2 regions of the Lysobacter korlensis genome follow, and region 2 is predicted to be linked to the other one. Evidence: predicted binding sites of a transcription regulator. Region 2 holds the regulator's gene; the other holds the start of a gene.

Region 1 (5,949 bases), on a different contig from region 2:
GATCTCGACCAGCGGCGCGCGCGAGCGCAGCGGCGCTTCGCGGAACGCCAGCAGCAGGCGCAGCTCTAGCGGGTCGTCGACCAGTAGTGCGTCGGCGGCCGCAACCGAGTCGAACTCGGTGTCCGCGGCCATGTGCATCTTCCCGCGCCCGGTCGCCAGCCATTCGAACTGCACGCCGGTCACCATCGCCAGTTGCTGGAAGTGGCACATGCTCGGCAGCTTGCCGTCGTTCGCTTCCCAGTGGCTGACCGCGCTGCGGTGTACGCCGATCGCTGCCGCTAGGGCGGCCTGGGACAGGCCTGCATGCCGGCGGGCAAGGCGGATTCGCTGCTGGGGAGACATGTGCAACTCCTTGAATCGACGACGGCGCTAGCGAGGCTGGACGAGGCAACGCTACCTAAAGTCTTCATGCTAGTGAAAGACAAGTGAAATTGTCTGCCAGAAGTAGCAGGATATGCAAATACGCATTCGCTTCAGTGGCTTGAGTCTGAATTTTGCGCGTTGTGCTACCGAAAGGCAGCGTTTTGGCGCCCAAAGGTCGCTAGGAAATGTGACGCGAAGCGCGCAAGATTCCCCCACGCCGACACGGACGGTCGGTCGAGACAAGGGGTCAAGGTCAGGTCAGGAGAGGGGTGCTGGAAGCACCGAGCTCGGAAAGCCATCTCCAGCCGGAAAGGGTGCGTACCTTCGGGGACGCACCCTTTCTTTTTGTCTTATCGGCTGGCGCCGGCATCTTTATATGGGTCGAGGCGCGGTCTCGGGCCCGGATGTCGCAGCCTCAGGTCGCCGCGGCTCACGCCGGCGCATCTTTTTTTCTGAACCGCCCTTGAAAGGCTTGTCCATCACCCCATCTTCTCGCGGTCCCGGCGGGCCGCTGCGCGTGCGCGCAACTCTGGCACTCGATGCGGGCGACTGCTAAAATTTTTCAGTTTTCCCACTCCAATCAACCACTTGTAGAGGTTGTCATGAATATCAAGCCGCTCTACGACCGCGTGGTCATCAAGCGCATGGAAGAAGAAAAGATGTCCGCTGGCGGGATCGTGATCCCGGACTCGGCCACCGAAAAGCCGATCAAGGGTGAAGTCGTCGCCGTGGGCGAAGGCAAGGCGTTCGACAACGGCAACGTCCGCGCACCGAAGGTGCAGGTCGGCGACAAGGTGCTGTTCGGCAAGTACAGCGGCACCGAAGTGAAGCTCGACGGCACCGAATACCTGGTGGTGAAGGAAGACGACATCTTCGCAGTGCTCGGCTGAGCACCGCCGGGAACGCGGCATCCGCGATCGGGCGAGCGCGCTGCGCTGACGATCGGGCCGATGCCGCAGTCCCGTGTCCGACCCTTACACCCTGATCCCCACTATTAATTCCGGAGTCCACACATGGCCGCCAAGGAAATCCGTTTCAGCGAAGACGCCCGCGCCCGCATGCTGCGCGGCGTCAACGTGCTCGCCAATGCCGTCAAGGCAACGCTCGGCCCGAAGGGCCGCAACGTCGTGCTCGAGAAGAGCTTCGGCGCCCCGACGATCACCAAGGACGGCGTGTCCGTCGCCAAGGAGATCGAACTGGCCGACAAGTTCGAGAACATGGGCGCGCAGATGGTGAAGGAAGTCGCCTCGCGCACGTCCGACAACGCCGGTGACGGCACCACGACCGCGACCGTGCTCGCGCAGGCGCTGATCCGCGAGGGCATGAAGGCGGTCGCCGCCGGCATGAACCCGATGGACCTCAAGCGCGGCATCGACAAGGCCGTGCAGTCCGCCGTCGGCGAGCTGAAGAACATCTCGCGTCCGTCCTCGACCAGCAAGGAAATCGCCCAGGTCGGCGCGATCTCCGCGAACTCCGATTCCAACATCGGTGACCTCATCGCCCAGGCGATGGACAAGGTCGGCAAGGAAGGCGTGATCACCGTTGAAGACGGTTCGGGCCTGGAGAACGAGCTCGACGTCGTCGAGGGCATGCAGTTCGACCGCGGCTACCTGTCGCCGTACTTCATCAACAACCAGCAGTCGATGCAGGCCGAGCTGGACGACCCGTTCATCCTCCTGCACGACAAGAAGATCTCGAACGTGCGCGACCTGCTGCCCGTCCTCGAGGGCGTGGCGAAGGCCGGCAAGCCGCTGCTGATCATCGCCGAGGAAGTCGAAGGCGAAGCGCTGGCGACCCTCGTCGTCAACACGATCCGCGGCATCGTCAAGGTCTGCGCCGTCAAGGCGCCGGGCTTCGGTGACCGTCGCAAGGCGATGCTCGAAGACATGGCCGTCCTGACCGGCGGCACCGTGATCAGCGAGGAAGTCGGCCTGCAGCTCGAGAAGGCGACGATCAACGACCTCGGCCGCGCGAAGAAGGTGCAGGTCTCGAAGGAGAACACCACCGTGATCGACGGCGCCGGCGACGGCGAGGCGATCCAGGCGCGCATCAAGCAGATCAAGGCGCAGATCGAGGAGACCTCCTCGGACTACGACCGCGAGAAGCTGCAGGAGCGCGTTGCGAAGCTCGCCGGCGGCGTGGCCGTGATCAAGGTCGGCGCTGCGACCGAGATCGAGATGAAGGAAAAGAAGGCACGCGTCGAAGACGCCCTGCACGCCACGCGCGCAGCCGTCGAAGAGGGCATCGTCCCGGGCGGCGGCGTCGCCCTGATCCGTGCGCTGGGCGCGATCCGCGACCTGACCGGTGCGAACGAAGACCAGAACCACGGCATCCGCATCGCGCTGCGTGCGATGGAAGCGCCGCTGCGCGAGATCGTCACGAACGCCGGTGAAGAGCCGTCGGTGATCCTCAACCGCGTCAAGGAAGGTTCGGGCAGCTTCGGCTACAACGCCGCGACTGGCGAGTTCGGCGACATGCTGGAACTCGGTATCCTCGACCCGACCAAGGTCACCCGCACCGCGCTGCAGAACGCGGCTTCGATCGCCGGTCTGATGATCACGACCGAAGCGATGGTTGCCGAGGCGCCGAAGAAGGAAGAGCCGGCGATGCCGGGCGCCGGTGGCATGGGCGGCATGGGCGGCATGGATTTCTGATCCGCCACCCCTGCGACACTGTTGTACGAAAGGCCCCGCTTCGGCGGGGCTTTTCTTTTTGGCGCGTCCCGCCGGCGAAACTTTGCCGGACGAGCGTTCTTGAACGCGTTCCGGGAAAACCTACGCAGCCGTATCGCGTCCAACGCGACGCGGGTCACATGCGGGCCCGTAAAGCTGGACCGTCAACCGGCGTTAAAGACTCCACAGCCGGCGCCACTCCTGGTGTCTGCGGATGGATCGGCAGCAATGACGCAAAGCGGTACAGCAACAGAACCCGATCGACTGGCGCTGCGGCTCGAAGGTGACCTGACGATTGCTCGAGCTGCAGAGGTAAAGCCGGAACTGCTGGCCGCACTGACCGGGCCGCTCGACGTCGACCTGTCTGGCGTGACCGTCATCGACGGGGCCGGGCTGCAGCTGCTGATCATGCTCGGCCGCGAAGCGCAGCGCCGCAACGTGCCGGTGCGGTGGCACTCGCCGAGCCGTGCCGTGCGCAGCGCATTGACGCTGGTACGGCTCGGTGGCGACTTCGACATGGCCGACACGGCCGTGCCCGCCACCGGAGCGGAGGTCACGCTGTGAAGGCACTGCGCGACCAGATGCTGCAGACCTTCATCGCCGAGGCACGCGACCTCGTCGTCGAGATGGAGGCCGGCCTGCGCCAGCTGCGCGCGGGCGACCGCGACGCCGAGCTGATCGCGCGGATCTTCCGTGCCGCCCACTCGATCAAGGGCTCGGGCGGCATGTTCGGCCTGGCCCCGCTGGTCGGGTTCACGCATACGGTCGAGAGCCTGCTCGAACGCGTCCGCGCCGGCTCGCTCGAGCCGACCGAGGCGCTCGCCGACGACCTGATCTCCACCTGCGATCACATCTCCGACCTGCTCGAGCTGCTGGCGGTGCAGGGTGGCGTGTTCGAGGGCGAGATCCAGGTGCGCGATGCCGAACTGCGCGCCGCGCTCGCCCGTTACAGCCCGGGCGCCGAGCCGGCGCCGGCCGCAGCCGCGCCCGCCGTGGCCCCGGCGGCCATCGGGCAGGGCGCTGCAGCCGACGGCGCGGCGCTGAGCACGCCGCACGCTGGCGACTGCTGGCACGTTTCGATCCGCTTCGGGTTCGACGTGCACCGCCAGGGCGTCAATCCGCTTTCGTTCGTGCGCTACCTCGAAGACCTAGGCGAGATCGTGCACTTCGCAACCGTGGTCGATTCGATGCCGCCGGCCGATGAGATGGACCCGGAAGGGTGCTACCTCGGGTTCGAGATCGACCTGCGCACCGACGCCACAAAGGCGCAGATCGCCGAGGTGTTCGAGTTCGTCGAAGACAGCAGCGTGATCCGCATCCTGCCGCCGGAGAGCAGCGTCGAGGCGTACCTGGACCTGATCGCAACGATGCCCGAGCCCGATGGGCGGCTTGGCGAGATTCTCGTTAATGCCGGCATGCTGACGCGCGACGAGCTGGACCGTGGCCTGGCCGAGCAGTCGGCACGCAGCCGGGGCGGTGCCGTCGTGCCGCTCGGGCAGGTGCTGGTGGAGCAGCAGGTCGTCGCCGCGCCTGTGGTCGACGCCGCGCTCGACAAGCAGGCGAAAATCCGCAATGCCGCCACGCCCCCGGCGCAGGGCGACACCGGCTGGGTGCGCGTGCGCGCCGACAAGCTCGACGAGCTGATCAACCTCGTCGGCGAGATGGTGATCGCCGGTGCAGGCGCGTCGCTGCTCGCCGAATGCGCGGGTAATGCGCCGCTGGTCGAAGCACAGTCGGTGGTTTCACGGCTGATGGAAGACATCCGCGACCGCGCGCTGCGGCTGCGCATGGTACCGATCGGTGAAACGTTCTCGCGCTTCCACCGCGTGCTGCGCGAAGTCTCGCGCGACGTCGGCAAGGATCTCGAACTCGTCATCGAAGGTGGCGACACCGAGCTCGACAAGTCGGTCGTCGAGAAGCTGGCCGACCCGCTGATGCACCTGGTGCGCAACGCGGCCGACCACGGCGTCGAAGCCGCGGACGTGCGCGTCGCGAACGGCAAGTCCGCCCGCGGCCGCATCACGCTGAGCGCCTGCCACGAAGCCGGCGGTATCGTGATCGAAATCCGCGACGACGGCGCCGGTCTGGACCGCGACCGCATCCTCGCCAAGGGCCGCGAACGTGGGCTCGTGCCGGCCGGCCATACGCCCAGCGATTACGAGATCCTGCAGCTGATCTTCGAGCCGGGTTTCTCGACCGCATCGGCCGTCACGAACCTCTCCGGCCGCGGCGTCGGCATGGACGTGGTGCGCCGGAACATCCACGCGCTGCGCGGAACGGTCGATATCGACAGCGAACGCGGCGTCGGCACGACGATCCGCATCCGCCTGCCGCTGACGCTGGCGATCATCGAAGGGTTCCTGGTCAGCGTTGCCGGTTCGAGCTTCGTGTTGCCGCTGGACATGATCGTCGAGTGCATCGAGATGCCGGCGACGCTGCCGGCCGGTGCCGGGTATCTCGACCTGCGTGGCCAGCCACTGCCGCTGTTGCGGCTGCGTGACCAGCTGACGCTCACCGGGCCCCGCGCGCGGCGCGAGAACGTGGTCGTCGTCGACTGCGCGGGCCAGCGAGCCGGCATCGTCGTCGACGCACTGCTCGGCGAGTTCCAGACCGTGATCAAGCCGCTGGGCCGATTGTTCTCGGGCCTGCGCGGCATCAGCGGCTCGACCATCCTCGGCACCGGCGAGGTCGCGCTGATTCTCGACGTAACGGCGCTCGTGCATATCGCTGCCGGCACCGAATCCACGCAACTTCCCTCTTTCGTTTCCGAACGGCTCCGCAGGACAGCGGCCGTCACGGTTGACTCCACGCTGTCCTGAGGATTGAAAGATGAACTGGTTCCGCCACCTGAAAATCGCGAACAAGCTGTTTGTCAGCTTCGGCGTGCTGCTCGCGCTGCTCGTCGGTATCAGCC
Region 2 (5,949 bases):
ACGGATCGTCTTGAGGCGGTTGCGCGCCAGCACCAGTTCGCCGACCAGGTTCACCATCGCGTCCAGGCGCCGCACGTCGACGCGCACGGTGGCTTCGGCGGGCTCGGCATTCGCCGCGGCAACCGGCTTCGGCTTGGGTTTGGTGTCGCGCGCCGGGGGGGGCGGCTTCGGCTTGGGCGCTGCCGCCGCGGCCGGCGCTGCACCGGGCAGGGCGCCCGCACCGTGCAGGCTGTCGAGCAGGGCGTCGAAGTCCAGGTCGTCGAGGTTTTCAGGCAGGTCGGTGACCTGCATAGTCGGCGCTGCGGCGACGGCCGGCTCCGCCGGACCGACGTGCAGCGCGGCGACCAGTGATTCCGGTGGTTCCTCGGGCGTTTCGCCACGCCCGATCGCATCGAGCATATCGCTGAGCAGGTCGATCGACTGCTGCGTCGCGTCGAACGCGATTTCGTCCATCGACGCTTCGCTGCTGCGCGCGGCGTTGAGCCGGTCCTCGACCGCGTGGCAAATCGTCACCATCGCGGGGAAGTCGAGGAAGCCTGCGCCGCCCTTGATCGTGTGGAAGCCGCGGAACACCGCATTGAGGCAGTCGCGGTCGTACGGCGACTGTTCCAGTGCGACGAGCTGCTCGCCGAGCTGGTCGACGATTTCGCGCGCCTCGATCAGGAAGTCAGCGCAGATGTCGGATTCGGCTTCGCTCACGTCAAAGTCCCAGCGATGACAACAAATCGTTTGCGTCGTCCTGCGTGGCCGGTGCGGCATCGACGCCGGTGACGGCCGGGCCGAAGCCCTTCGACGACGCGGGCAGCTGCAGCGGCGCGGACTCGGGCATCACGCCATCGCTTGCGGCATGCACGCAGCGCACGATGTCGACGACGCGCTTGATGATCTGGCCGGTCAGGTCCTGGTAGCCCTGCGCGGCGGTCATTTCGGAAAACCGCACGCGCATGCCGGCCGCGGCCTCGGCCGCCTCGCTTCCCGGCGCGACCGGAATCGTCGCCAGCAGGTCGCGGCACTGGTCGATCATGTCCATCGTGCGATGGCTGGCGTCCTCACTCATCTTCACCGCGTGCTCGAGGCGCGCGCAGGCCTCGGGCAGCGAGCCGCCGGTGCTCGCGCCCTCGCCGTCGCCGAAGGCCTGGCCGAGTTCGCGTGCAAGCCGCACCAGGCCCTGCACCAGCGGTTGGTTGCGCCATTCGACCAGCGCGTCGAGGTTTTCGCGGAAGCCGGCCTGGTCGTCATTCTCGATCGCCCCAAGCGCGGCGCGCACGCGCCGGATGATGGCCTCGCGACTGTCGGTCGACAGACTGTCGGGATCGGTGAGGACCTGGGCGTTCACGCCGCGGCCTCGAGGCGCTCGAAGATCTTGCCCAGCTTCTCGCTCAGGGTGCCGGCGGTGAACGGCTTGATGACGTAGCCGTTCACGCCCGCCTGGGCGGCTTCGATGATCTGTTCGCGCTTGGCTTCGGCCGTGACCATCAGCACCGGCGTCTTGCTCAGCGCGGCGTCGGCACGCACGTGCTTGAGCAGTTCCATGCCCGTCATGCCCGGCATGTTCCAGTCGGTGATGATCAGGTCGTACTTCGCGCGCTTGAGTTCCTCGAGCGCCGTCGTGCCGTCGTCGGCCTCGGCGGTGTTGGAAAAGCCCAGGTCGCTGAGCAGGTTCTTGACGATGCGGCGCATGGTCGAGAAGTCGTCGACGATGAGAATCTTGATGTTCTTGTCCATGAAGGGCTCGTGCGGCGATGCGGTAATGGGGTGGGGCGCATACCGGCGGGGTCAGGTCCGGCACACGCCCCTTGCGGCGGATATCGACCGGTGCCGTCGGTCCTGAACCTTCCGGACCAGGACGACACCGGTTCGGTGACGCGTGTCGCGATCAGTCGTCGTTGTCGGCGTCGATGCCGCGCCAGTCGCCCAGGCGAGAGCGCAGCCGGAGCATGGCCTGGCCGTGGATCTGGCAGACGCGTGATTCGCTGATCGACAGCACCGCGCCGATTTCGCGCAGGTTCAGTTCCTGCTCGTAGTACAGCGACAGCACCAGTTGCTCGCGCTCGGGCAGCAGGCCGATCGCGGCACCAAGCGCGCCGCGGAACTCCTCGTGCTCGAATGCGCGTGCCGGCGTCGTGCCATCGGCGGTGGCCAGGCGCGGCTCGCCGTCGTGCTCCTCGGCATGCGCGTCCAGGCTCAGCAACTGTCCGCGTGCGGCGTCCTCGAGCATCGCGTGGTACTCGGGGATGCTCACGCCGAGCGCGGTGGCGACTTCCTGCGACGTCGCAGCGCGGCCGGTGGCCTGCTCGACGGCGCGCGTGGCAGCGACGACGTCGCGGTAGCGGCGATGCACCGAGCGCGGCACCCAGTCGCCACGACGGATCTCGTCGATCATCGCGCCGCGGATGCGGATCGAGGCATACGTCTCGAACGCGGCACCCTGGTCGGACTGGAAGTTCTTCGCGGCCTCGATGAGGCCGAGCATGCCGGCCTGGATCAGGTCATCGATCTCGACGCTGGCGGGCAGCTTCGCGGCGAGGTGGTGCGCGATGCGGCGCACGAGTTCGGCGTGCTTCTCGACGATCGCGGCGGTGTCGACCTGCGGGCGCGCAGCGCGGTACTGGGCGGCGGCCATGGCATTCATGCGGCGCTCCTGGCTGGGGTCACCAGCCGTTCAAGGAAAAATTCGACATGTCCGCGCGGACCTTGCGGGACCTGCCATTGGGATGCGCGTCGCGCGATGTCGCGGAAAGCGAGTGCGGACGGGCTGGATGGGAATGCCTCGACGACGGCTTCCTGGCGTTGCACCGCGCGGCGCAGCCATTCATCGCGTGGAATCGCACCGAGATACGACATCGTGACGTCGAGGAAACGCGCGCTGACGCGTTCGAGCTTCTCGAACAGGTGGCGGCCTTCCTGCGGGCTGCCGACCTGGTTCGCGAGCACCTGCACCCGGGTCACACCGCGTTCGCGGCTGAGCACCTTGACCAGCGCGTAGGCGTCGGTGACCGAGGCCGGCTCGTCGCAGACCACGATGATCACGTCCTGCGCGGCCTGGCAGAACGTCAGCACGCCATCGGCGATGCCGGCTGCGTTGTCGACGACCATCGTGTCGATGGGCAGGTCGAGCTGGCTGAAGGCATGCACCAGGCCGACGTGCTGCGCCGGGGTGAGTTCGGTCATGTGGCGCTTGCCCGATGCGGCGGGGACCACCCAGAGGCCACCGGGGCCTTCGATGATCGTGTCGGCCAGTTCGCAGCGTCCGGCGATCACGTCGGCCAGCGTGAAGCGCGGCGACAGGCCGAGCATCACGTCGACGTTGGCGAGGCCGAGGTCGGTGTCGAGCAGCAGCGTGCGGCGGCCGGCCATCACCAGCGACATCGCCAGGTTGACCGAGACCGACGTCTTGCCGACGCCGCCCTTGCCGCTGGCCACCGCGATCACCCTGACCGGCGCGACGCTCGCCGGCGTGGCGGGCGCCGCTTCGGCGCAAGGGGCCGGGTCGGCGGCCGTGGTGTCATGTCCGTTCATGTCGTGTCCGAGGCAGGATGCGTTGGGGTCAGGCGACGGCATGGCGGTCCTCGGTCATCAAGGGGTTGTCGGCAGCGCGGCGCAGTTTTTCGAGTGAAGCGACGAGGCGAACGGGGTCGGCGGCCTCGATGTCGTGCGGCACCTGCTGTCCCGAAGTGGTGTAGGCGAGATGCATGTCCTGCTTGACCAGCACCGACAGCGCGGCGCCCAGGCGGCCGGTCTCGTCGGTCTTGGTCAGCACCACGCCTTCCGGCGAAGCCGGGCGGTAGCGGCGGATGATTTCGCTGAGGTCATGCGGGTGCGCGTTGGCGGGCAGCACCAGCAGGCTGCGCACACGGCGCGCAGTGCGCAGCCACAGGATCTGGCTCAGCAGCGCGCGGTCGCGGGCGGCGTAGCCGGCGGTATCGACCAGCACCAGCGGGTAGTCGGCCAGCTGGTCGAGCGTGGCGTTCAGCGCTTCCGGGCCGTCGGCCTCGCAGACGGTGATGCCGAGTCGGCGGCCGTGCGCATGCAGCTGTTCGCGCGCACCGGCGCGACTGACGTCGGTGGTGACCAGCGCGACGTCGCGGGCGCGGTTGCGGGCAGCGAAGCGCGCCGCGAGCTTGGCGATGGTGGTGGTCTTGCCGGCGCCGGTCGGGCCGACCAGTGCGATCACGCCGCCGTCGTCGATCGGCTCGGCGCGGTGGGTCATGATCATGCGCGCCAGTTCGGCGCACATCGGCTCGCGGGTCTCTTCGGGCGTGAGGTTTGCGTCGATGCGGGCGGCAACGCTCTGCGCGACGCTCTCGTCGCAGCCGCAGGCCACCAGCGTGTCGAACACATACGCACGGCCGGCCGAACCGCGCAGGCGCTCGATCGCGTACTGGTCCATCTGGCGTTCGATCAGCTCACGCATCGACGCCAGCTCGTTGCGCATCGCTGCGAGCGTCGGATCCTCGACGGGCGTGGCGACTGCCTGCAGCACGGGTTCGGCGGGCACTGCGATGGCGACCGGCGCAGCGGCCGGGGTCACCTCCGCCACCGGATCGATCGCGGCAATCGGAGCCGGAGCCGGAGCCGCTGCAGCAATCGGGGCGGCAACCGGCGGCGCGACTTCCATCGTTGCGACCGGCACCATCGGCGCGGCTTCGACCACCGGAGCCGGTGCGACCATCGCTTCGGCGGCCTGGGCGGCCGGCGACGGCATCTCGGCCACCGGTGCCGGCATTTCGCGGGCCTGTTCGGCGGCGGAAAGGCGGGCGAGCAGTTCGAGGAAATTGTCGCCGGGCGCCAGGGTGGCCGGTGCCGCAGCGGGTGCGGCAGGCGCGTGGGACGCGGCCGCGAAATCATTCGGGTTGAATACGCTCTCCTCCACGACGCTGCTCGTCAGCAGCGAGGCCATGGCCGGCGGGTGCGAGCGCGAGGCGGCCTGCGACGCAGCGCGCCGGGCCGAAGCGGCGTCGGCCTCGGCGGCCGCGGCGTCGACGCGGAATACCGCGCGTGCCCGCGCTGCAAGCGAGTCGCGCGGCGTGGTGCCTGACATCGCGGCGATCATCGCCTCGGCGCGCGTGCCGAGCGATCGCGTGGCGGGCGCCACGCGCGGTTCCTCGGCTGCGGTGCGGGCTGCGGCGGTTTCCTGACGCGCGTACGCGGTCGGAGCCGGCATCTGCACCACGTTCGGGGCTGCGCGCGGCGCCGGGGCTGCGAACGTGCCCGGAGCTGCGAACGTGCCCGGAGCGGCGGTGCGCAGCGCCTGCTGGACCAGCGCCTCGTCGTAATCGGTGGCGGCCACCACCTCGATGCCTTCCGGAATCGAGCGGTTCGAGAGGATCACCGCGTCCGCGCCCTGCTCGTCGCGAACCATCCGCAGCGCGGTGCGCATGTCAGGGGCGACGAAGCGTTTGATTCTCATCAGTGACTCCTTGAACTTGGGGCGCGAAATACGGGGTATTGGGTCGGTCGGAACAGCCATGGCCGCTCCCTGCCAATGACAAGGCAATAACCGTGCCTACGGTTGGGGCTGCGCTTCGACGGGCTTCCGTCGTGGCTGCGGGTGGGGTGTGCGGATTGCCGTCAGGCGGTGCCGGGGTGAGGCTTCGGGCCGGGCCGGGCCGGGCCGGGCCGGGCGCGGGGCGTGGGGCGTGGGGGTTCGATGGGCGCGGCGGGTGACGGTGGGGCGCCGGGCGTCGCGCCGCCTTGCGGCTCGATTGGCGGGCGGAAACTCGTGTGGGAGGAATGCGGACGGCAGGTTCCGCCGGCCCGCCGCGGGGGTTCGACATTCCTCGTGCCGCTTGGGCGGCACTCCTCATTCCGACCGAGCGGTACACGTGTTGCTGCTAGGCGTTGGTCAGGTCGCGGGAGAGGGGCGCGTGCGGGTTACGCCCCGGCCCGGATGGCCGTCCGGGCAATGGGGCGGCCGCGCGAAATGGCCCTGCGCGGTTTGTCTGGCGC

What was found. The regulator FliA, encoded in region 2, starts transcription of late flagellar genes. The targets are predictions, from matches to a motif close to TAAAGTTTNNCNNNCNNNGGCCGATAA.
Region 1: the regulator FliA is predicted to act here: its motif matches at 3,187-3,213, upstream of ACFFGH_RS19030 (STAS domain-containing protein).

Annotation. Positions count from the first base shown of each region.
Region 1 covers NZ_JBHLTG010000004.1:570,356-576,304, forward strand. The annotation lists gene ACFFGH_RS19015 (helix-turn-helix domain-containing protein) at 1-342, opposite strand, end outside; gene groES (co-chaperone GroES) at 966-1,253, shown strand; gene groL (chaperonin GroEL) at 1,377-3,017, shown strand; gene ACFFGH_RS19030 (STAS domain-containing protein) at 3,264-3,599, shown strand; partial or broken gene ACFFGH_RS19035 (chemotaxis protein CheA) at 3,596-5,755, shown strand; gene ACFFGH_RS19040 (methyl-accepting chemotaxis protein) at 5,865-5,949, shown strand, end outside.
Region 2 covers NZ_JBHLTG010000001.1:941,701-947,649, forward strand. The annotation lists gene ACFFGH_RS04190 (chemotaxis protein CheA) at 1-759, opposite strand, end outside; gene ACFFGH_RS04195 (protein phosphatase CheZ) at 701-1,267, opposite strand; gene cheY (chemotaxis response regulator CheY) at 1,333-1,725, opposite strand; gene ACFFGH_RS04205 (RNA polymerase sigma factor FliA) at 1,877-2,632, opposite strand; gene ACFFGH_RS04210 (MinD/ParA family protein) at 2,629-3,519, opposite strand; gene flhF (flagellar biosynthesis GTPase FlhF) at 3,548-5,410, opposite strand.